DNA from 2 places in the Acinetobacter sp. KH_038 genome. Region 2 is predicted to be linked to the other one. Evidence: predicted binding sites of a transcription regulator. Region 2 holds the regulator's gene; the other holds the start of a gene.

Region 1 (12,903 bases), 730 kb from region 2:
CCCAAAGCCTGAACCATAATCGCGCTGTAATCGTCGCCTTTGGCTTTATATTCTTGAGAAAGTTCTTCCGCACCGAAAATCGAAACCGTAAAGCCACCCAAATAATCCTGAGCCACATCTTTCTGTGCAATAAAGTCTGCCAAAGAATAGTTGGCTTTGCCTGTCACCTTGTCAGACTGCTGACGAAGATGCTCAAAAGTATGCGTTACGTTGCCATTTTCATCTGCTACAGCAACTGTATCTGCTGCCACACGGTTGGCAGGATAGATCTTGAATGTTGCGCGGGCATCAAAGCGTTTATTCTCGATAATATCTTTGAGCATGGCTTGTGCCTGTTCATACAGGTCACGTGCTGCTTCACCCACCACTTCATCTTCCAGAATTTTCGGGAATTTGCCTGCCAAACTCCAAGAAATAAAGAATGGTGTCCAGTCAAAGTATTTCACCAAGGTTTCTAAAGGATAGTTGGTGAAGGTTTCTGAACCAATAAAGTTTGGCTTAACAGGGGCATCCTTCGCGAAATCAATTTTGAAGTTATTTTCTACCGATTCAGCATAAGACAACTTGGCTGCTTTTGGCTGTTTGTTGGCTAAACGAGTACGGATTTTGTCGTAATCTTCAATATATTCTGCTGCCATCTTTGGCTTCATCTCGGCAGAGAGTAACTGCGTGACGACACCGACTGCACGTGATGCATCTGCGGTATAGAACACACCATCATTTTGATATTTAGGCGCAATCTTAACTGCAGTATGTGCTTTAGAGGTGGTTGCACCACCAATCATCAACGGAATGTTAAAGCCTTTACGCTGCATTTCTTGTGCAACAAAGACCATTTCATCCAAAGACGGTGTGATCAAACCTGATAAACCAATGATATCGACTTTTTCGTCAATCGCGGTTTGCAAGATTTTTTCACAAGGCACCATTACTCCCAGATCAATGATGTCATAACCATTACAGCCCAGTACTACGCCAACAATATTTTTACCAATATCGTGTACATCACCTTTTACAGTTGCCATCAAAATTTTACCTTTTGCTTGACCGACTGTTTTTTCCGCTTCGATGTACGGGTTTAACCACGCTACTGCCTGTTTCATCACACGGGCAGATTTGACCACTTGCGGTAAGAACATTTTACCGGCGCCAAACAGGTCACCCACCACGTTCATGCCTGCCATCAATGGGCCTTCGATCACATCCAGCGGACGTTTTGACTGTAAACGCGCCTCTTCAGTATCTTGGTCGATATAGGTGGTGATACCTTTAACCAGCGCATACTCAAGACGTTTTTCAACACTTTCATTACGCCATTCAAGGTTTTCTTCAGCTTTTTGCGCACCAGCTTGCCCGCGATATTTTTCTGCAATCTCAAGCAGTTTTTCAGTGGCTTCTTGACCGCTTTCACCCTGGTTCTGGTTCAGCACGACATCTTCAACCGCAGCTTTTAAATCGGCATCAATATCATCGTAAATTGCCATCTGACCGGCATTGACAATCCCCATGGTCATACCTTGTTGAATGGCATGGTACAAGAACACAGAGTGAATCGCTTCACGTACAGGCTCATTGCCACGGAAGGAGAATGAAACGTTGGATACACCACCTGAAATCATGGCATGCGGTAAGTTTTGTTTGATCCAGCCTGTTGCTTCAATAAAGTCCACACCATAGTTGTTGTGTTCTTCAATCCCCGTTGCAATTGCAAAGACGTTCGGGTCAAAAATAATATCTTCAGCAGGGAAGCCAACTTCATTGACTAATACATCATATGAACGCTTACAGATTTCTTTTTTGCGTTCAGCGGTATCGGCCTGACCTTTTTCATCAAACGCCATCACGATCACAGCTGCACCGTACTGACGGCACAGGCGGGCACGTTCAACGAATTCGTCATAACCTTCTTTCAAGGAAATCGAGTTAACAACGGCTTTACCTTGTACGCATTTCAAACCGGCTTCAATGATTTCCCATTTAGATGAGTCAATCATGATTGGCACACGTGAGATATCAGGTTCAGATGCAACCAGATTCAGGAAGTGCACCATTGCACCTTGTGAATCGAGCATGCCTTCGTCCATGTTGATGTCAATCACTTGCGCACCGGCTTCAACCTGTTGACGGGCCACATCTAAGGCTTCGGCAAAGTTTTCTTCTTTAATCAGACGCAGGAATTTTTTTGAACCTGTGACGTTGGTACGCTCGCCGACGTTTACAAACAATGAATCTTTGGTAATGTTAAATGGTTCTAAACCACTTAAGCGACATGCTGGCTCAATCTCTGGAATTTGACGTGGGGTAATGCCTTCAACCGCCTGGGCAATTGCACGGATATGATCCGGCGTGGTACCACAGCATCCGCCAGTGATGTTGATCAAACCGCTTTCGGCAAATTCTTTGATAAATACCGCAGTTTCTTCCGGGGTTTCATCATAACCACCGAAGGCATTCGGTAAGCCTGCATTTGGATGCGCTGACACAAAAGTATCGGCAACGTCAGACACAGTTTTGACATGTGGACGCATTGCATCTGCACCCAGCGCACAGTTAAAACCAATTGAAATTGGCTCGGCATGACGCATGGAGTTCCAGAATGCTTCTGCAGTCTGACCTGTGAGTGTACGACCTGAGGCATCGGTAATAGTGCCTGAAATCATGATTGGCAGTTCATAACCAATTTCTTTAAACACTTCCTTGACAGCAAAGATCGCAGCTTTGGCATTTAAAGTGTCAAACACAGTTTCAATCAGGATGATATCTACGCCGCCTTCAATCAGCGCTTTGGTTGATTCGATATAGTCAACTTTTAAAGCATCAAAGGTGATGTTACGGAAGGCAGGATCATTTACATTGGGTGAAATAGAGGTGGTACGCGATGTTGGCCCGATCACACCGGCCACAAAACGTGGTTTTTCTGGCGTTGAATATTTGGCACAAGCTTCTTTGGCCAGACGCGCAGCTTCACGGTTAATCTCTGGAACCAGATCTTCCATATGATAGTCAGACATGGAAACACGGGTACCGTTAAAGGTATTGGTTTCAATAATGTCCGCACCGGCTTCCAGATAGGCCTCATGAATGCCCTGGATGATTTGTGGTTGGGTCAGAACCAGTAAATCGTTATTGCCTTTCAGGTCATGTGCCCAATCTGCAAAACGCTCGCCACGGTAATCGGCTTCTTCCAGTTTATGGCGCTGGATCATGGTACCCATCGCACCATCGATAATTAAAATTTTCTTGGCAAGAAGTTCTTTTAAGGTGGCAAGTGTCGACATTCAGACTTTCTCAGTAGAAATCAAAAAACATCGGCTATATTAGCAGAATTAATGCTTGAATTCTGCTGGACCTTTCTCAGAATGATGGATAAGCATGATATGAAAATTTGATAAGTCATGGAGAACAGGACAGGTTTTGTCTGTTCTGTACCCAAAGCATAGGGCTAGAAAACGGGATTGGGCCAAGATCGGCAAGAAGCTAGTTTTGAAAATTAAGCTGATGCTTTTATTCATGAAATTGTCATATTCAGTCATTATGCTATGGGCATGAACATTTTGGTCATTTTAATGATTGGCGGAAGCTCGAGGCTTTGAACACGGAAATCCTCAGTGTTTCTGATTTTTAAAAAGCTGGAATTTTATCTTAAGTTAATGATTTGTCGAATCAAACATAAGTATTTTACTTGGAATTAAACAGGACGAATAGCAGCAACAAAATCGAAATAATTGCTTCATATGACGGCAGATTGTCATATAATTGTCACAATTTAACTGAACAATAGGGGAATTCTTGAATCCTCTATTCCTGCTTGCATGAATCCTAATCAAACTCCCGTAGATTCAGCACACGAGTCGGCTTCGCAAAAGTCGACCAATGTTCATGTGCCAACACCGAAATTCTTTATGCCGGTGTTCCTGACTCTTATTATCACCACGCTGATTTATATCGGCTTTCAATTGTCTGCAGATTTAGCACATGTACCGGCCTTGAGCCTGTACTCAGTGATCTTGTTAGCAACGGCATTATTTATTGCTTTGGGCTTTGAATTCGTCAATGGCTTCCACGATACGGCCAATGCTGTCGCAACCGTGATTTATACCAATGCACTTTCTGCTCCCGTCGCCGTGATGTGGGCCGGCTTCTGTAATTTCCTTGGGGTCATGGTGGCCAGTGGTGCGGTAGCTTACGGCATTATTGCATTATTACCTGTCGAACTGATTATGAACGTCGGTTCGGGTGCCGGTTTTGCCATGGTATTTGCCATGCTGATTGCAGCTATTGTCTGGAATCTGGGAACCTGGTTCCTGGGGATTCCGGCATCCAGCTCACATACCCTGATCGGTTCGATTCTGGGTGTGGGGATCATGAACTATATCCTGCACGCGAGTAGTGGTGCATCGGGTATAGACATGGAGCAGGTGATGAAAGTCGGTAAGGCGCTATTATTTTCGCCTTTAATCGGTTTTGCATTTGCAGCGGTACTGTTCTTGCTGGTGAAAAAAGTCTTCAGAAAACAGCTGGAACTGTTTCAGCCACCTGAAGGCAATAAGCCGCCACCACCTTTAATCCGTGCCATTTTGATTTTTACCTGTACCGGTGTAAGTTTTGCACACGGTTCGAATGATGGTCAGAAAGGTATGGGCTTGATCATGCTGATTCTGATTGGTTGCGTACCACTGGCGTACTCACTCAATAAAAATTTAGATACTCAACATATTCAGACTTTCGGTCAGTTGTCTGCGCAAACCGCCGATGTGATTTATCCAAACCATAGCGATATTGAAGATGCAAAAGCGCGTCAGATTATTACTGAATACATTCAAACCAAAGAAATCACCCCTGAAGTAGTGCCTGCATTGGCAAGCCTGACCGATCACCTCGGTGAGAAAGTTGGCAGCTACAACAGTATTAAGGATGTTCCGGAAGCGGAAGTTTCAGAATTCCGTAATGACATGTATTTAAGCACCACAGCATTCAAACGTTTGGACAAGGCAGATGCTCTGCCTGCAATGACGGCTGAACAGGAAAAGACGGTAGATAACTACCGTGACAGTCTGGATTCGTTCTTGCAATACATTCCGACCTGGGTAAAAGTGGCCGTTGCCTTGGCGCTGGGTCTGGGTACCATGGTGGGCTGGAAGCGTATTGTGGTGACAGTCGGTGAGCGTATTGGGAAGCAGCATATGACTTATGGTCAGGGGATGTCTGCCGAGCTTGTGGCGATGTCGACTATTGCTGCGGCAGATGGTTTTGGTATGCCGGTTTCAACCACTCATGTATTGAACTCTGCGGTTGCAGGTACCATGGTGGCAAATAAATCCGGTCTGAACTTCCAGATGGTCAAAACAATTCTGTCGGCTTGGGTGTTTACACTGCCAGCGACCATCTGTCTGTCAGGCGGTTTGTACTGGGTACTGTTAAAAGTGTTCTAAGTTATTTAGACATAAAAAAAGCTGCTCTAGAGCAGCTTTTTTTATAGTTTATTTAAAATTTAGATATGTTCAAAAGAGAGTGAAGTCACGATTAAGGCAACAGGGATGTCGCCGTCAGGCTGTCTTGCGTAATTTTTTAAAGCAATGCTTAAAAAATTACGCAGGATATATCATCAGCTTAACAAAAGATTTTTTTACCTTGCGCAGCCGTGCTGCTCATCTTGCAAAAGTAAAGAAAAAAGAAGCTATAAAACAGATCAACTTAAATCTTTACCAAGCTCAATCATAAGAATTTGAAAGCTTAAATTAAGCTCTCGCTGACCCTCATTTACGCTTCGGTTTTAAAAGCGCTGCTTTAAAACTTGCTCAGGAGAGCGGGGATCAAGGTTGCATGCTTGAATATTTATAAGCTTAGAATTGATTAGCTATTGAATGGATACTCCCTCTCTCAGGCAGAGGGCTGGGGTGAGAGAAAGCTAAAAATACTTTTTCTCACCAATACCCGTGTAATGCGTTAAAAACCGGGAAGGAAAGGGGACAATATTGAAAAAATTACTTCTTCAACTTAGCCAATAATCCTTTCGGCAGCTTATCCGTCGCAAAACCATATAGCGCAGCAAAAGGCAGTGCAGTGCGTGCCAGATAGGCCACGCGCCACAAACCGCCATGATTGGCACCATGCATCATCAATTCAAGTGGATGATTCAGCTTCACTTCAGGATTGGCCACCGATTCAGGATTGCGCAGGTCATGAATCCAGAGTGCAGCCATAATCGCATTGGTGGTTTCAGGTGCAAATGCTTCGACATCAAACAGGCTGGCGCCGTTAAAAGCTGCTTTTAACAATGGATTTTTGGTGACTGAATAGGTGGTGGTGGATGGGGCAATATTGATACTGACACGTTGACCTTGAGCACGAGCCAAGGTGGCACGCCATTGCTGAATGCGTTTTGCCAGCGCATAGTTCGGACCTTGTTCGACCACCAGACAATCACAGATGCCATAACACTGATCGCCAGACTGAATCAGTTCATGTGTATTTTTCTGGAAAAAGTGTTTGCGACTTACAGTTGAAATACCTTTGGAAATTAGCGTCTGGGCTTTAGAGCGCTCTACATATTTTACCTTTGATGCTTCAATTACCTCACTTGGAACCGCATAGACATCGGTCGGGGTACACATATACATCAGGCTGGTATTGGCTTTTTGCTGACTGACATACTGCATGATGGCATCCATCGCCATCGAAACCCGGACATGCTTCTCGCCATCCAGATAAGCAATTGCAGCCAGATCCAGATCCTGTTCAAACTGTAATAGCCATTTGGCAATTTCAGGAATCTGGGTAAGCAAATTTGCGCCTAATTTTTCTTTTAAAGTGTCAAGTGAAGTCTCGGCAGGCAAGTCTTCAGTACAAGGTGCATATAGCGTGGCGTTGCCTTGACTCACGGTATCGACAATCTTGCCCCACACCCGGGTGTTTGGCAGGTCAATCGCCACAATGTTGGCTTTCCATTTGGCCAGCCAGGTCAGAGGGCCGGCTTCAGAAGCTGCACCAAACAGCACAGTGGTACGATCTGACAAGTCAAACCATTCTGGATGCGCCACACATTCACGTAACGCATTGGCATGGCTGCTTTCCACAATGCCTTGGGCTTCCCAGCGTTTAATCTGTGCCAATAAGGCTTCGCCTTGCAATTTCTGGCCTTGATAGGGTACATACCATTCTGGTGCTGCCTGACTGCTTCCTGTCAATTTAAATGTATGTAATTGATCGGCGGGCAAGCTGAAGGCATCTTTGAGTAAATGTTTCTGGCCATCACGGTAAAATTCAAAGCTCTGATGCGCCTGTGCCAGACCATCTTCGGCAATTTTCAGGCTGGCTTCAGGAGAGCTTAAACCCTGTTGCACCAGTTGCTTGAAATGTACGGTATATTGTTTGCGCCAGTTTTTTTCTGATTTGGCCTGTGCAGCACTGTGTTCATCGACATTGGCCAGTGCGGCTGCGATGATCGCGCGTCCTGTTTTCGAGCTACTTGGTTTTTGTTGATTCGATTGAAGAGGAAATTGAAGACCGTCTGGCAAAGTGGACATGCAAAATATCTCGTAAAGGACAGTAATTAATATACAGATGTATACATTATCGCTGCAAAATTCGCTCCAAGATTGGCAATAAGTACCATCATGGCTTTTAAATATATTACGAGATGTTTCAAACGAATCAGAGAGCGGAAGCTCTCTTCTGGGATTTTACACGGCACTATCAGGCTCAATTCATATTGAGCCTGATTTACTCAGGATACAATCGCCCTGATTAAAACGGAACCTGCATCAGTTTATTCAGGAAATGTGGAAGCAGGCGCGGTTCCAGAATAATGGTCATGATGACCCCATAGGCTGCACCCCACAGATGTGCACTGTGATTAATATTGCTATTGCCTTTTTTGCCTGACCAGATGCTATAAGCCACGTATAGTACAGCGAAAATAATTGCAGGAACCGGAATAAAGAATACAAAAATCAGCTTCCACGGCTCAAACAGAATGTAGGCAAACAGCACTGCAGAGACGGCTCCGGAAGCACCGAGACTGGCCCAGCGCGGGTTATCTTTATGGGTCAGATAACTCGGAATAATTGCTGCAATCAGACCGCCCAAATAGAACAGAATGAAACCCAGATCATATAAATACTGCCGATAAAAGCTTTCGATCACACTGCCAAAAAAGAACAGAGTGATCATGTTGAACAGCAGATGGGTGCCATCAGCATGAATAAAACCATGGGTAATAAAGCGGTCATATTGTCCACGCTGCATTGCCGGTGGCCAGAAAATCAGACGATTCATCACCGTCTCTTTAGAAAAGGCAATAAAGGACACAATACAGGTGATCAGAACAATGGTAACGGTGTGATTAAAAGGTAAATCAAGCATATAAAGTAATTCTAATGGTGCCTATTTGCCAATTATGATGCCATTAAAAGCAAACTAAAGTTGTACTTTTATAATAAATCCGACAATTTTAGTTGATTTTTAAAAATTACCCCGCATCTTCAGTTAAAATGGCCACTTGAGCTTGAGGAAATTATTGTTATGTCGACTGAGAACAGCAGCACTCCAGTTGTTGGTGAAATTCCCAACTTATTGATTACACCAACAGCACAAGAGTATTTAAAGGATCTATTGGATAAACAGAACACTCCGGGTATTGGTGTGCGTGTTTTTGTAGAGCATCCGGGTACTCCTCGTGCTGAATGTTGCATGGCCTATAGTGCACCTGATGAAGTTGTACCGACAGATTATAAGCAGGAATATCCTGAATTCCCTGCCTATATCGATGCGCCGTCAATTCCATATTTACTGGATGCAGTGATTGACTACAACAAAGACCGTTTTGGTGGTCAGCTGACATTCCGTGCGCCGAACTCTAAAGTGCCACGTGTGGGGCCAGATGCATCGGTAGAAGAGCGTATTACCTATGTATTGCAGTCTGAAATTAATCCAGGCCTGGCAGGACACGGTGGTAACTGTGCATTGGTTGAAGTCAAAGAAGACCCTGAAAAAGGTTTAACCGCAGTACTTAAATTTGGTGGTGGTTGCCAGGGCTGTTCAGCGATTGACATCACTTTGAAACAAGGTGTTGAAACCACATTAAAACAGCATGTTCCTGAATTGATGCATGTAGTTGATGAAACAGATCATAGCCAATCTGAAGGTGCGTACATGAAATAAGCTGTCCTATAACAGGTTATTTAGCACATTTCAAAAAACCTCGAACTTTCGAGGTTTTTTTATATCCGGCTTAAAATTTAGTGAATGTTAATGATAATAATTATCAATAGTAATTGCATTCAATGGAGAAGCTGTTACACTTTGCAACCGAATAAACATGATCTCTTCATAAATATTAGGGCGCGCAAGGTATGAATAAGCCATTCTTAAAAACAACTTTGGCATTTGCTGTAGTTTCAGCAATCGCTGTAAATGTGCAGGCGGAAGAAAATATTGCGTTGGAAAATGAAGCAGTACAGCAGGCAGCATCAACAAAATTAAAATCGATTGTAGTTACTACAGCAGGGGGATATGAACAAAATATTGCGGATGCAGCTGCAACTATTTCTGTAATTACTGCGGAAGAGTTAGAAAAAAAATCTTATAGTGATGTGACGGATGCTTTAAAAAATGTGCCAGGTGTTTTTGTGCAGGGGGGCGGTACTAACCAGACAGTTTCGATCCGTGGTATGGGTTCAGCATACACACTGTTTTTGATTGACGGCAAACCCATGAATGATGGCAGTTTATTGACTACAAATGGGGGCGTGCAGGGTGCCTCTATTAATTTCTTACCACCTGTTGAAGCCATTGAGCGAATCGAAGTTATTCGTGGACCATCTTCATCTTTATATGGTTCAGATGCAATGGGCGGGGTAATTAATATCATTACCAAAAAACACCAAGATCAGATGACAGCAAGTGTCCGTACAGAATATATAAAAGCGGATAAATCAAACAAAGTAAATAATGATGCAACCAATACCAGTCTGTATATCAATACACCCTTGATTGATAAGCTCTTGTCTTTGCAATTAAATGCAGGATTTCAAAACATCGAAGAGAGCAGTTTTCAAAAGAACAATACAGAATCGGCTGAAAGTGATCCGGAGTTTAATAAAAAAAATCTGAGCGGAAAGTTTGTCTTCACGCCTGATGAAAACAATACCATTACGGCTGAATATTCAACCACACAACAAGAAAGAACGCATACACCGGGACGAAGCATGTTGCCGACCAGTAATAGAAGTTATTCTGAACTTGAAAAAAATAACTACAATTTAAGTCATGAAGGCAAATATGATCAATTTGTTGTTAATTCCTATGTGCAATACGATAAAGATAAAAATAATTCCATTACCGGCAGAACAGTAACTCTTGAAGATGGAAGCAGTGTGACCAATCCGGGTGGCATACTTTTTGAAACATTGACTGCAAACTCTCAAGGCACCTATTTTTTTGATCAGCATTCCTTGACGGTCGGTGCAAACTTTAAACAGGAAAATCTGGAAGATGGCACCACCAATCAGCAGAAGGCGATGGCAGGCAAGGTGACCAAAATGGATAGATACCAATGGGCTCTATTTGCTGAAGATACCTGGAATGCAACTGATGATCTGGCTTTAACTTTTAGTGGACGCTATGACGAAAACGAATTCTTCGGGAGTAACTTTAGTCCCAAAGCTTATGCGGTTTATAACGCAACAGATAGCTTGATTGTCAAAGGTGGGGTGATCTCGGGTTATAAAGCCCCAAGCTTAAGAAATTCTTCTCCGGAGTATATGCTTAACTCAATGGGCGGTGCAATTTTGCCAAATCCGGATTTGGAGCCTGAAAAAAGTTTAACCTATGAAACCGGAATTGCTTATCAAAATCCGGATTTGGGTTTACTTGGAAGCCTGATGTTCTTTAAAACTGACTTCAAAGACAAAATTACCAGATCTTCTCGAGTGGCAGGCAGTCAGGAAGATGGCAGTCAATTCTATATTGATAATCCGGAACTTCCTTTCAATGCTAATGGCTATACCTACAACTACAATGTAGATGAGGCTGAAATTCAGGGACTAGAAATCACCACAGACTATCAAGTTAGAGATGATGTGAAGTACCGCCATTCTTATACCTATACCGACAGCGAGCAAAAATCGGGTCAACATCAAGGCAAGCCATTAAGCGATATTCCTAAACATATGTTTAATGCCGGCCTGGACTGGGAGCTCAATGATCAAGTATTGCTATGGTCACAGCTCAACTACCGTGGAGAAACTGCCGGAACCACGGGGGGTGTTAAAACACCTTCATATACCTTTATAGATGTCGGCGCTGTCTATAAACATGATGATAAATTGCAGTTTTCAACTGGCATTTATAATTTAGCCAACAAGAATGTTGTGGATGATGGTAATTCCTCTGTTTTAGATGGCAGAAAATATAGCTTTGCGGTAAATCTGAAATTCTAAACATTCATGGGGCTGTAAAGCCCCATTCTTCGAAGAAATATATTTTTTAAATCAAGTTTGATCAGGCAGGATATGAACAAAAAAGATGGCTATGTGGTTGATACCACTTACCCGGCATTCTTTTATAAAGAAATGCAACCCCTCTGGTTAAATACAGTAATCAATTTTTTGGGCTTCAAAACTATAGATATTACAAAATCTTTTTCATATCTGGAATTGGCCTGTGCAACAGGAACAAATCTTCTGGTATGTGCCATTAATTATCCAGAAGGTTATTTTGTCGGGGTTGATTTCAATAAAGATCATATTGATAAAGCCAAACAATCAGCGCAATCGCTAGGGCTTAAAAATATCGAGTTCATACACTGTGATTTTTCAGCCTTTCTAGAAAAAAATATCCTGAAGTTTGATTTCATTGTGAATCATGGCACTTTTTCTTGGATTTCGCCGGCCCATCAAAAAAACATTCTGGACATTGTTTCGCAATCCTTAAATGATTTGGGAATATTTTATCTGCATTATATGTGCTATCCGGGTTCGGCTGATTTGTTGCCTGTACAGAAACTTTTGAATCTGGTCGATCAGCATAATCAGGCATCTTCATTAGCTAGTATAGAGACAGGAAAGAAACTGTTTTATGACTTAAATGATGCAGGTGCTTTTATTGATCATCCCAAAATAGAAGCTGTTTTCAAAACTTTAGAACAAAGACCCGCCTATTTGGCACATGAGTTTTTAACTGATTACTGGCAACCCCAGTACAGTGTTGATGTGCATCATCAAGTGCATCAAGCGGCGCAATTAGCCTATTTAGGCAGCGCGAATCCATGTGAAAATATGGACAGTATTAGCATCCCACTCAAAATGCAGAAAATCATACATGATACTCAGGCGCCTGCTTTAAAAGAATATTTAAAAGACTTGGCCAGAGATGCAAAACAGAGAGCAGATATTTTTCAAAGAAAACCAGCAGCATTTAAAAATGCAGATCATCTCAGTGCTATTAACCAAATCGATTTTAAGCTTTTGACAAAGGCACCCAAAAATAGCGGTATTCGTTTTAAAACAGTAATAGGTGAAATTAAGGCGCCAAAAGAAATTATTGCACCTTTAATTGAGTGTTTGTCAAAAAAAGAAATCAGCTTTGGAGAACTATTAACTTTGCCTGCTTTTAAAAATAATCCGATCTTCCTAATCGAAACGATTTTTCTTATGATGAATGCACATTATGTGCATCCATGTTCAAGTACAGCAGAACAGGTCGATCAAAATCAAGTAAATAGATTCAATCAAATGATGAAAAAAGACAAGATTCAACTCAGGATAATGAAAGATTGCGCCACGGCAATTGACTCAAATTGAAAATAAAGTTTCAAAATATGAGTTCTGATTCATTGAGATAAAGAAGCCGCTATAAAGCGGCTTTTTTTTTAAATCTTCAGAATTTTCAAAGTATTTTCAT
Region 2 (12,903 bases):
GGCAACAGGGCCAGACTTTCATTGCGGTTACGTTCGGAAATAATCCGTTTAAAACGTGCCTGAACCTGCTCGACTGGCGTGGTCTGCACCCAGCGATGGGCATGTGCAATTGCAGCAACAAAGGTTTGCGCTACCTCAGGATGTTGTTGAATAAACTCCTGACGCATGGAATAACTGCCCGCAGTAAATTCACCATATAGGTCGATATCGGCAAAGATCTTACGCACGCCGCCATTATTCAGCGCGCGCTGTTCAGTGATGCTCGACAATACTGCAACATCAATTTGTCGATTGCGCAGCGCCTGTTCCGAGCTAATGGGCGGCAACATGATAAATTCGACCTGAGCAATTTCAGCTGCGCTCAGCCCTTCACGCGCCAACCAGTCACGTAATACAAAATCAAAATGTGCACCGAAGGTATTCATGGCAACTTTTTTACCAATAAAGTCTCTGGCAGTACGGATGGGGCTATTTTCCAGCACATAAAAGCCGGCCGACTGCTTCAGGTCGCTGCCATAAGAAGCCACGACCGGCACCACATTTAAGCCTGCAGCCACCACTTTTACGACTGCGCCATTAAAGGCCGAAGCGAAGTCGACATCCCCTGCCACCAGTGTCAGTAAATCCTGCGGTCCACCTTGTACCGTCCCCACATAATTGAGCTTGATATCGCCCAGATAGCCCAGATCTGCAGCCAGTTCCGGTAAAGTCACCATGCCGGCGGTACTCTGATAGCGTAATTCGGTGACTTTGGTTTCCGCATCCTGGCTACGCTGCAGGCTGCAGGCCACCAGACTCAGGCTGGTGAGCATGACCAGGGAAAGTTTTGCCCACCATAAGCTTGTTTTATTCATTATTCGCTCCTATCGGTTTTGCCACGCCAGTACGCGCTGCTCAAAGATGGATAAAATCCGGTTCAACAGCAGACCAATGGCTCCTATCAACAACATGCCGATTAAAATCAGTGAGACATTGAACTGCTCACGGCCACGAATCACCAGATTCCCTAGCCCTACGCCATAATTGGCCAGTAAAAATTCAGAACCAATTGTGGCCAACCAGGCAAACATCAATCCAAGTTGCAAGCCGACAAAGATTTGTGGACTGGCCGCAGGTAAAATCAGTTTGCGGTAGGTATAGGCTTTGGGAAATTGATAAACCTGTGCCACTTCGCGGTATTTATTTGCAATACTGCTTACCCCTTCCAGACTATGCAGTGCGACCGGATAAAACACCGACAGGCTGATAAACAGGATCTTGGCGACATTGCCATAACCTAAAAAGGTCGAAATCAGCGGCAGCCAGGCAAATAGCGATACCTGCCGCAAGACATGAAAACTGGGCGCAAAAATCCACTGCATCCATCGCGAAGTTCCCAAAGCCACACCGCAAGCGACACCCAGACTGGCACCGATCAGATAACCGGTTAAATTACGACTGAGGCTTGCAGCAAGCCCTTGCCAGAATTGGGCTTGAGCTAAAATGGTTGATGCATTGAGCACAACCTGCCACGGCGATGGAATAATTTTCACATCTAGCCAGTTAAAATAAGACGCAACTGCCCAGAGCAGGATAAAAACGGCAGGTAAGGCCAGTGCCTGAACCGGTTGAAGATTGAAGCGCCAGCTGCGTGTGGATGCTTCTTCTGGATAGGCCAGTTTATGCTTGTGTAGAATGGTATCTGACATGATTAAGCCCTCACCCGGGTTGTATAAAAACGTGCCCAGGCTTCCAGTCGTGCCAACAGGCTGTCGAGCGCATAGCCGGTCAAACCAATCAAAATGATGCCAATAAATACCAGATCCATTTGCATCAACTGGCGGCCCCAGACCATTAGAAAGCCGATCCCTTCACTGCTGGCCAGCAACTCGACAAAGACCAGTGCCAACCAGGCCTGCATGATGCCCTGACGCAAGCCACTAATCAGTGCCGGTAAACTGGCAGGCAAAATCACCTGGCTCAAGGTTTGTAATCTGGAAAATTGATATACCCTGGCCACATCCAGTAAGCGTTCAGGCACCTGCTTGATCCCTTTAAAAGTCGCAATCAGCACCGGAGAAACTACTGCCAAAGAAATCGCGACGATTTTCAGGGCTTCATCGATCCCTAAAAAAATCATCAGCAATGGAATCCAGGCAATCATCGGAAATTGCGCCAATAACTGAATACTTGGATAGGCCCAGCGCTTGGCACGTTCAGAGCATACAAACCAAACCCCTAAACCCAAGCCTAAACTCGCCCCCAGCAACACACTCCATAAAATACGTTTGGCACTGATCCAGAAATGAAACTGCAATTCCGCACTGTGCCAAAGCTCAAGCGTGCTGCTCCAGACCAATTGCGGTGCTGGCAGAATCTGTTCCGGCAACCATACTTTTAAAGTAGCGACATACCACAAACACAGCACAGCGACAGGCAGTGCCAGACCACACAGCATAGTCCCGCCACGCTGTAGATAAGGTTTTAGTTGTTTCAGGATGCGGCGGTCGCTTTGCCATGAAATTGGCTCGACCTTTAGCTGCTGAGATAAGCTCATGGTTCTTGCCTCTGTAATTGTGTGAGTGCTGGATCTGCTTTTAAAAAAGATTGGAAATTTAAATTACGGAAAACAAAATAGGTCATAGCGACAAACACCAGTCCAATCGGCGCAAAGATGGCTTGCAAACCAATATGATGGCCCAGTGCTGCACCGGCCAAACCGCCGAGTAGGCCGCCTGCGGGGCCGACCAGTGCCAGTAGCGGCGAGATCTTGCTCATGGCAGTTTGTTCGCCAACTTTGGCAAAGGACATAAAATTGGCAATGTGTAAGATACCGAGTCCCAGCCCCAAAGCCACACTGGCCGGCCATAACCAGAACGCATGTTGTGCCAGACTCAGACTGATGAGAGCAAAGCTGATCAGTGACAGTCCGATCAGATAAAACTTGTGATAACCCAGGACTTCAGCCCATGCGCCCAAGCTAAACAGGCTGCCGACAAAGACCATGCCCTGTACCGTCAGCAACATTACTGCCAGTGTTTCTTCTAGCTGGAAACTCTGGATCGCAATGACCACAATGAAAAAACCAAAGTAGTTGTTGGCGATATTGCTCATAAACTCCATGCTGCAAATGGTGCGTAACTGTGGATGCTGTTTCAAGAGTTTTAAGGGTTCAATGATTTCGGCGAAACGAAACTTGGACCGGGCTGTTGCACGGGTTTCAATCGGTTCAAAGCATACAGGTGCAAAGATCACTGCCAGCAGGAATAAGGCAGCAACCCCCCAAAACGCGCCGTGATAGCCCAATACTTCAATTAGAAACAAGGCCAAAGTCGGTGCGAGCAGGAAGAAACCCATCATATGCGAGCCACGAAACCAGCCAGCTTTGGCCGGGCCTAAGCGTTTGAGGTTGCTCAAGAAAACGGTATGAATCGAAACAAAGCGCATCGGCAGCACAAAGCTCACTAAAGCGGTAATGATCAATAGATACCAGGCATTGGTATAAGCAGAGAGCAGGCTATACAGCACCGCCCCCAATACACTGCCCAGAGCAAAAATTCTGAGTGAGCCAAAGCGCTGTACCAGCACGCCAACCGGCAATGCCATGATCAGCAGACCAATACTTTGTGCCGCTGCGATCAGGCCGAGCTGTAACTCGGTGGCATTCAGCTGAACTGCATAGAGCGAGGTTAAAACACGGGCGACACCGACCCCGAGCCCAGCCAGAATCGTCAAGACAATAAAACTGCTGGCAAACTTAAAACTCATCGGCTCAAGAACAGCGCTGCTTTCAACAGGTTTCATCAATCCTATCCTTACTTTGGCTGACCTTTGGCATTCAGCGGCGTCCAGTAATTTTCCAGTTTCAGCTCTTTCAGGGCATGATTGAGATACTTCGGCTCATACCAGGTTTTGGTATCGACATCACGGCGAATCAAGCGTGCCTGTTTGGATACACGTACCGCATCTTCAAGCTGGGCACGGTGGAATTCATCCAGCAAGGGATTGATCCGCACTTTCAGGGCATAGCCATCCCAGTCTTTTTTATAATCTAAAAGTGGCACGCCACTTTGTGACCACAGCTTGTATTGCGCAGCACGGTTGGCTTCCTGAGAGCTCCAGTGCGCCTGTTTGACCAGTGTGGTCACGACACGCTGCACGATGTGCGGATATTGTTTTTCAAAACTTTCCGTGACCCAGAAACTGGAAAGAGGCGCGACCGTCGGATCATTAATGGTTTGCAGGCGTTTGGCTACACCGCGTGCTTCAAGACTCCACGGAGATACAATCGTGGCATCAATATCACCTGTGGCCAGTGAGGTCCGCGAAGAAAAGCCATCCTGGCTAATCACACGCAAATCACGTTCGGTTAAACCATTTTTGGCTAGAATCCGATTCAGGACGATCTGACCGTTAGTGCCTTTAAAGTTGGCAAATTTCTTGCCTTTCAGATCCTGAATACTTTTGGCAGTTGAATCACGCGGTACCACGACATAGACGGGTCCCAAACGGGTCGCATTAAGCAGAATTTTGGTTTTCAGCCCGGTAGAACGCCCCACAATAGATGGCAAATCGCCTTGCAAGGCAAAATCCACTTTACCGTTGGCCAAGGCTTCATTGGTAGCAGGTCCGGCACCCGGAAAGAACAGCCAGTTGACCTTGATGCCATCCTGTTTAAATTCCTGTTCAAGTACACCACGTAAATGTGCTGTGGCCGCATAAGAACCGCCCACTTTGGGTTTACCGCCCTCACCGGCACTGGATACCGAAATTCGGATTTCTTTCGGATTCGCGGCCTGCACCTGCAAACTCAGCCCTAAAGCCGATAAAGCTAAAAATGTCGCTGCAATTTTTTTGGTAAAAGTTTTCATCTTGATCCTGTCTGTGTTTAATCATTAAAAGGTGTACTGGAATTGCGCCTGCAACTCATTGCTGTCTTTTTGTGCGGCTGTTTCCAGCTCGAAGTTATAGTGATTCAGCTGTAACTGGAATTTGGTGGTTTGGGCAAAAAACAGATTCAGGCCCAGAGAGTGAATGTCATATTCACCAGTTCGGCCATTGCTCAGATCGAGATAATCGTTTTGCTTGGTATTTGGATTAAAACGGTCATAGCGGTAATAACCTTGCAGCGATTTTGGCCAGAAGTCGTCAAATTTGGCATTCGACTTGATGCTGTTATAGAACTGGTCACCGAGCGTATAGAACACCGTGAGGGTATGCCCTTCAGCTTTAGCTTCCTGTACCGATGCCGTACTGGCCGAGATATAATCGGTATGCCCCTGAACATATTCATAGGTCACACCAAACGGTGCATGGTTATAGTAAAGATCGATACCAAAACGGTCGCGGGTGGCTTTATCTTCCACAATACTTGCAGCGGCAATTTTGCTTTCGCCATTGATATAGGACAGTCCCAGTTTCAGCTCACGCAGCCAGCTGGCATAATCCACCGGCAAGGTAAAAGCTGCCCGTGCCACGAATTCTTTGCCATCATTGTCATCGGCTTTATTGCTGCCATTGCCATTGGTCACGCCAAGGGCATATTCCAGCAAGGGTGCACGGTAATTCGCTGCATAGTCCACGAAGGGTTTAACATCACCACGTACAATGAAACCATTTTGTCGGGTAAACAAACCTAGCGAATTCAGTGAAGAAGCCGTAGTAATGGTGGGACGCAAGTCTTCCGGTGACTGAACATCCAGCCCAAAAGGCAACAGTTGCTGACCCAGGGTCAGATTCAGACGTGGAGTTTCCAAGCCCGCATTGGTCGAAAATGCGTGATAACGCAAATAGGCATCCAGCAGGTTAAAATTGCTGTTATTGCTGCCATCATTGCGCTTGCTATAACCATAAGAAAGTTGGTAATCGAGGTTTTTGCCTTCGTTATAATCGCGATATAAATTGCCGCGTACCCCGATCAGTGCCGTTCCAATATCGAAGCTGGATTTGGGACTCCCCGAATGATGATTGTCCTGTACATTGGCACGCAGCTGCACTGTGCCATAAAGTGTGGTATCCCGTGCAGTTTTGGCAGTTTGACGCTCGTACTGACGCGATTGGTCATATTTATAATTTTCCAGCTCGGCACGCACCGCCTCAATATCTTCCGAAGTAGCAGGAGTAGCTTCAGTGAGCAGCTGCTCCTGTTGTGCATCCGCTTCTATTTCCGGCAACTCTGCCTGAACAGCAGCAAGCTGTGGCACGGCCTTGGATTGGGCTTCTACTTCATTCAAGCGCTGTTGCAAGCTGGCCATTTGCTGTTTCAGCGTATCCAGCTGCTGATACAGTTCCTCATCTGCAGCCAAGGCCAGATTTGAGCCTCCTGAAAGCAGTAATCCCACCGCAAGCGCTAATTTTTTCTGTGTTAATTGTTTCTGTATGTGTTTCACTGACTCGAGTTCCAAAAGCGTAAAGTTCCCCCAACCCCACGCCAGATGGCATGGGGTGGCGCTGTTACGAGGGTTAAACCATTAAGCGGCGTGCTGTTGTTTTAACTTGGCTTCGACCTGAGTACCTTTAAAGAAATCAGGATTATTGGCGGTATAGAACTGATATGGATTGGTGAACACCAGCGCCTTGAAGTCTTCCGCACTAATTGCACCTTCCTGAACCAGATCCCAGGTTTCAGCCAGAGGTTCAGTCAGTTCAGGTACATCCCAGTGGCCTGAATCAGAGGAATACAGGGCATTAATTTTCTGGCCAAATGGATTTCCTTTCGGGTTTAATGCTCCCACGATGGTGCGGTCATCGGCTTCATTGCCAAAATAGAAATTCGGCACCCAGCGATCCCAGATATCCTGCTTGTGCTGGATGTTTGCTAAAGCAAAATCATTAATTTCATCAGGTTTTTGTGCATGGAAACGTGAAGTGGCCGCCACCCCAAAAATGCTTTGAATAATTTCATCCTCACTCAGTTCACGCCCCTGATATAAGCTTTCGCCATACTGACGATACAGCTCCAACGCCAGTTCCCGGTCTAAACGCTCCGGGTTATATTGCTGTACATGCTGATTGCCCCGTTTCTCAAAACGGTCAACCAGATGGGTCAGTACGTTTTGCCCCCAGGCCGCACCAGCTTCCAGCAAGGCAATCCGCAACTGTGGAATACGCTCGGTCACTCCGCCAAAGAACAGCGCTTTCGCCAGTGCCTCAGAGGCATCCGCAAAATGGTTGATATGATTAAACATGTAATTACTTGGCGAATTACGTGCTACCCAGCTCTGACTACCGGAATGGGTGGACAGGTTGATTCCCAGATCGACACTCTTTTGCCAGAACGGGTCATAATCGTATTCACTGTCAATGCCGAAGAAATCCAGCCAGTAAGCATGACGGCGCAGATCAGTATCTTCAGGATAACGCTCGGCAATGGCTTTGATCGGGCGACGTACTGCACCCGGAATCAGCGCAGTTTTTAAACCTAGCTTGTGTGCGAATTCCAGTTCTTCGATGCCCTCTTGCGGATTATTCAAAGGAATTGCAGCCACCGGAGTTAAACGGTCAGCATAAGGCTTGTACAGATCGGCATGGAAATGGTTGATGGCACGGGTCAGCGACAAACGTAAGTCATCATTGGAAGAATTGATCGGAAATAAAGACAGGTTGGGATACAACACGGCATAGTCGGTACCGAGTTCTTCTAAACGCTCGTATAACAATCCCGGCAATGACACGGTTGCCAGATCATAGGTATTTTCAGCGGGTAAGGCCCAAAATGGCGGACGGAACAAACGTCGATCTTGACGCTCTTGCGGTGTCGCGCCATACCATTCGGCAGCAAGGGCATTCAGGCCATTACTTTTTAGATGGCTACGGAACAGATCCACCACAGCTGTTCCGCCATACTGCGCGATATAGTCTTCGAGTGCAGGACTAAACGCATTGGTATGAATATCGGTATCGATTACCGGAAAGTCGAGCTGTGATCGAAGCTGTGCAGCACGAGATGTTCTGGTTTTTAAATTACTTAAAGTGGTCATGGTTATACTCTGCATTTTTAATAATCTTGTTGCTGATACATGGCAACAAGCATGCCAACTATTTAAATAATTGTTTTTTATACTTTTTATAAAAATATCCCGACAATTTATGTTGGTTTTTAATCGTTTTCCCTGTTGTTTTTTGAACAGCTGCTTAGATCAATTCAGCTCAAATCATTATTTTATTTTTACTTTTAATGCTAAAGAGCGATGTTCTGCCATCAAAATTTTGGCATTAAAAAACCCGCTTTCGCGGGCTGGATGTCATAGTATTTAAGCCGATTTTTTCTTCTTTTTACCGAACTGGGTTGCCAGTGCAGTGACATGCTGATAGCCACTCGGCAGGATTCGCTGGATCAGATCAATTGCTTTAGCATCGTTCCCGATCAGCAGACGGCGTTTGTCTTTTTGTACCGCCTCCAGAATCTGACGGGCGGCTTCTACAGGCGGGCAACGTAACAGTTTATTAAAATTGCGCGCCGATTTTTCCGGATTCATCCCCAGCGTCAGCAGGCTATTATTCATTTTAGCGGCATTGGCGATATTGGTTCGGATTCCGCCCGGATGGACACAAAGTGCGCTCACCCCACAGTTTTCCATATCCAGTTCCTGACGTAAAGATTCGGTAAAACCACGTACCGCAAACTTGGTCGCATTATAAGCAGACTGGGTCGGTTGCGCAGTTAAACCAAACAGACTGGAGATATTGATGATATGGCCATCACCGGTTTTCTTGATCAGTGGCAGGAATTCCTTGGTGCCATACACCACGCCCCAGAAATTAATTCCCACAATCCATTCCAGTTCGTCATAGCTCGCACCTTCAACGGTTGAGCCCAATGCCACTCCAGCATTGTTAAAGATCATATTGACACTGCCATGATCCTGTTCGACCTGAGCTGCCCAACTGCGAACCTGTTCCAGTTCAGCCACATTGACTTTTTGCACCGTCACCCGCACAGCACTGCCCTTGAGCAATTCAAGCGTTTGTGCCAGTCCCTGTTCATTAATATCACTGAGCGCCAGATGACAACCTTGCTCTGCCAGCAAAACTGCCAGTTGCTGGCCAATACCCGAACCGGCGCCAGTAATGGCAGCGACTTTATTATTAAAATTTTTCATTGAATTTCCTTATGTAAAAACTGCCATTCCGTGACAGCAGGATCTTGTTCTGTTGTTTCAGGAGCTAGCACAGCTCCTCAATATAGTTTTGACAATACCTATTGTCAATAATTATCCCATGTCCTTAGAGGCCAAATTTCACTGTTGAATTTCGGCATAGGTCAAAGCGCGATTTATTGCTAAGATATTCACAATCTTCATGCAGATGAGCAGCCAGGCCTTATGACCGATTCAAGCGATGCAGCACTAAAATCACGACCATCCAAGAGCAAGGAACGTCAGTTTAAAGGCCTGTCGATGGCTGAGCGGCAGCAGGCGCGTCGTGAAAAGCTGATCGAAGCCGGCATTGAAGCCTATGGCAGTCATGGATTTTTTTCAGTGACAGTCAAAGATATCTGCAATGAAGCCAAACTGACCGAACGTTATTTCTATGAATCGTTCAAAAAAAGCGAGCATCTGTTTCAGACCATTTTTTTAAAGCTGATTGATGAACTGCAACAGAATGTCATGCAGGCCATGATGCAGGCTTCCACAGATCCGAAAAAGATGATTGAAGCCGGTTTGACTGCCCTGCTCACCACATTGCGTGATAATCCGCGCATGGCCCGGATCATTTATATTGATGCCATGCTGGTGCAGGAGCTGCATAATCAGGCCACCATTCATGAAACCATGTCACGTTTTGACCGCATGATTCATGCCTTTGTCATGTTAATGATGCCGCAGTTAAATCGCAGTGAGCAGGAAATTTCGCTGGTTTCCACCGGTTTAAATGGTTATGTCACCCAAATTGCAATTCGCTGGGTGATGAGCGGTTTCAAGCAGTCACTTGAGGAAGTATTATCCTCCTGTAGCATCGTATTTCTGGCTTTACTGGAGTCATTTTCCGAGAAAAAATAGCTGTTAAATCGAGTGCTTAAACAGACTTCCTGCATGCTTTAGCCAGCCACGGCTTTAAGCTCGGAGATGCAGAAAAGTAAAATTAATTTATGGTTTTTTAAAAATTTTCTTTGTTAAAATTGTCACAATTCTTTGCGAATTTCAGCAGTTTTTCCCTTTCTGCAATGATACTGTCATAATTAGTCTTTGTAATAAGCCTGTCATAAATATAAAACGGTTCACCGTTTACATGAAATAGGGTATTGCGTTGTGAAAGATGACTATATATTAATCGTCGATGACGAACTTCCAATCCGGGAAATGATCCATACCTCTCTGGACATGGCCGGTTTTCAGTGCTTACAGGCCGAAGATGCCAAGCAGGCGCATCAGATGATTGTGGATCAGCGTCCGGCACTGATTTTACTGGACTGGATGATGCCGGGTGGTGTCAGCGGTGTAGATCTATGTCGTCGTCTGAAACGTGATGAAAGCCTGTCAGAAATTCCGGTGATCATGCTCACCGCACGTGGTGAAGAAGACCACAAGGTCCAGGGTCTGGATGCCGGTGCCGATGACTACATGACCAAGCCCTTCTCGACCCGGGAACTGGTTTCACGCATTAAAGCAGTATTGCGCCGTGCCAATGCACTTAGCGGTGAAAAAACCATTGATGCCAATGGTCTGATTCTGGATCCGGTCAGTCAGCGGGTCAATTTTGGTGATAAGATTCTGGAAATGGGTCCAACTGAATACCGTCTATTGGCGTTCTTTATGACTCATCCGGAACGGGCTTATACCCGTGCGCAATTGCTGGATCAGGTATGGGGCGGCAATGTCTATATTGAAGACCGGACCATTGATGTACATATTCGCCGTTTGCGCAAAGTATTGGAACCTTATGGGGCAAACCGCTATGTACAGACCGTACGCGGAACCGGTTACCGTTTTTCCACCCGTGCAGACGTAGCTTTAGGTTAAGGTCTTTTAAGGTAAATTTTGTTTTATGTATGAACCCTACCCCGTCCCCGAACTGGCACGTGAACACAAGAGAATCCGTTACAGCAGTTTATGGGATTTTGCTAAGCAGGATTTGCGCTTACTGGCTTTTTTCCTGGTCATTGCCGGCTTTATCGGTTTCGGGATTGGGTATTTCTGGATTTGTATCGTCATTGCCTTCGCGGCTTTCTTTGCCACCCAGATGCGTTCTTTATATCTGGTCAATGAATGGATTTCCAATCGCCCTTATGATGTTCCACCGAATATTGGCGGCATTTGGGGCGCACTGTTATTCAATGTCTACCGCGCCCAGCGTCAGGAACGCATTGTTCAGGCTGAAATGGTCGAGCTGATCGATCGTGCCCAGTCTTCACTGGTGGCCTTGCAAGAAGCCGTGGTCCTGATTGATGAAAACCAGCAGATTGAATGGTGGAATCCGGCGGCCGAACGGCTACTCGGCATTTCCAGTGATGACCGTCGCCGTAATATTTTAACCTTATTGCGCCAGCCAAGTTTTATTGAATATTATCATCATATTGATGAATCCCCAGATGGCCTGAAAATGCGTTCTTCACTGTTTGAAGACCATTATGTTCAGGTCAAAATGACCCGTTTTGGCGGAGAAAGCCGGGTACTGGTGGCTTATGATGTGACCCGGATGCATAATCTGGAACAGATGCGTAAAGATTTTGTCGACAATATTTCACATGAATTACGGACGCCTTTGACCGTACTTAGCGGCTATATTGAAACCTTTACCGATCAGGAAGACATCAATCCACGCTGGAAACGCGCCTTTGACCAGATGCAATCGCAGACCCGACGCATGAATGCCCTGGTCAATGACCTGCTGCTGCTGTCACGTCTGGAAAATGACAAGAATATTGCCAAAAACCAGATCATTGAAATGCCGAGTCTGATGAATCAGCTGTTTGATGATGCACAGGCCTATAATATTGATTATGGCCATACCCTGAATCTGGATATTGACAGCCACTGTGATCTAATTGGCTCCGACATGGAACTGGCCAGTGCCTTTAGCAACCTGATCACCAATGCGATCAAATACACCCCCAAAGGTGGCACCATCACCATGGGCTGGCATGATGACGGCGAATCGGCCTATTTTGTGGTGCAGGATAACGGCATCGGGATCGACCCCAAACATCTGCCACGTCTGACCGAACGGTTTTACCGCATTGATTCAGACCGTAGCCGGCGTACGGGTGGTACCGGTCTGGGACTGGCGATTGTGAAACATGTATTAATGCAGCATCAGGCACATCTGGAAATCGAATCTAAAGAAAACCAGGGCTCTACTTTTAAGGTAATTTTCCCCAAAGAACGCCTCAGTTTTCCAGACTAATATTCCCATTAAAAAAGCTGCCATCGGCAGCTTTTTTATTCAGGATGCGATCTGTTTCTCTTTCGCCAGGGCCCGCGCATAGGCAGCACGTTGTGATACCCGTTTCAGGTAGGCCTGAATCGCAGGATAACTTTGACCGGTACGACTTTGCATGGCCTCCAAAGGAAAACTCATCTGAATGTCGGCAAAACTGAAATGCCCGGCAAAATAATCATGCTCGCTCAAATAGCTTTCCAGAAACTGGATATGATCTTTTAAGCGGCTCTGTACAAACTGCTTTTTCACTCCCTCACAGATTTTCTTGGCCACAGGTCGAATCAGCAAGGGTGTACGTTTAGGCACGGTGGTCATCACCAGCTGCATCACCAATAACGGCATTAACGAACCTTCAGCATAATGCATCCAGTAACGGTACTGGGCCTTATTGGTCGCATCCTGAGGTCGAAACTGCTGCTGTTCATCATAGCTTTCCTGTAAATATTCCAGAATCGCGGCAGATTCAGCCAGTACCTGTTCCTGATCGACCAGAATTGGTGCCTTCCCCAAGGGATGAATCTGTTTTAAGGCAGCAGGCGCAGA

Evidence for each region. The regulator PhoB, encoded in region 2, activates phosphate uptake and scavenging genes when phosphate is short. The targets are predictions, from matches to a motif close to TGTCATNAANCTGTCATAA.
Region 1: AC3IT7_RS10710 (inorganic phosphate transporter) is a predicted target of PhoB. The motif match lies at 3,747-3,765, and genes of this name have one in related genera.

What each region holds. Positions count from the first base shown of each region.
Region 1 is NZ_CM174489.1:2,258,219-2,271,121, reverse strand. Features, by position in the region: gene metH (methionine synthase) at 1-3,278, opposite strand, end outside; gene AC3IT7_RS10710 (inorganic phosphate transporter) at 3,813-5,432, shown strand; gene AC3IT7_RS10705 (hypothetical protein) at 5,512-5,721, shown strand; gene AC3IT7_RS10700 (hypothetical protein) at 5,985-7,526, opposite strand; gene AC3IT7_RS10695 (rhomboid family intramembrane serine protease) at 7,747-8,364, opposite strand; gene nfuA (Fe-S biogenesis protein NfuA) at 8,524-9,162, shown strand; gene AC3IT7_RS10685 (TonB-dependent receptor domain-containing protein) at 9,354-11,441, shown strand; gene AC3IT7_RS10680 (class I SAM-dependent methyltransferase) at 11,514-12,803, shown strand; gene AC3IT7_RS10675 (hypothetical protein) at 12,872-12,903, opposite strand, start outside.
Region 2 is NZ_CM174489.1:2,991,807-3,004,709, forward strand. Features, by position in the region: gene AC3IT7_RS14230 (ABC transporter substrate-binding protein) at 1-854, opposite strand, end outside; gene AC3IT7_RS14235 (ABC transporter permease) at 864-1,688, opposite strand; gene AC3IT7_RS14240 (ABC transporter permease) at 1,691-2,536, opposite strand; gene AC3IT7_RS14245 (MFS transporter) at 2,533-3,783, opposite strand; gene AC3IT7_RS14250 (ABC transporter substrate-binding protein) at 3,795-4,850, opposite strand; gene AC3IT7_RS14255 (porin family protein) at 4,875-6,359, opposite strand; gene AC3IT7_RS14260 (amidohydrolase family protein) at 6,450-7,958, opposite strand; gene AC3IT7_RS14265 (SDR family NAD(P)-dependent oxidoreductase) at 8,232-9,080, opposite strand; gene AC3IT7_RS14270 (TetR/AcrR family transcriptional regulator) at 9,303-9,980, shown strand; gene phoB (phosphate regulon transcriptional regulator PhoB) at 10,230-10,940, shown strand; gene phoR (phosphate regulon sensor histidine kinase PhoR) at 10,966-12,324, shown strand; gene AC3IT7_RS14285 (glutathione S-transferase family protein) at 12,364-12,903, opposite strand, start outside.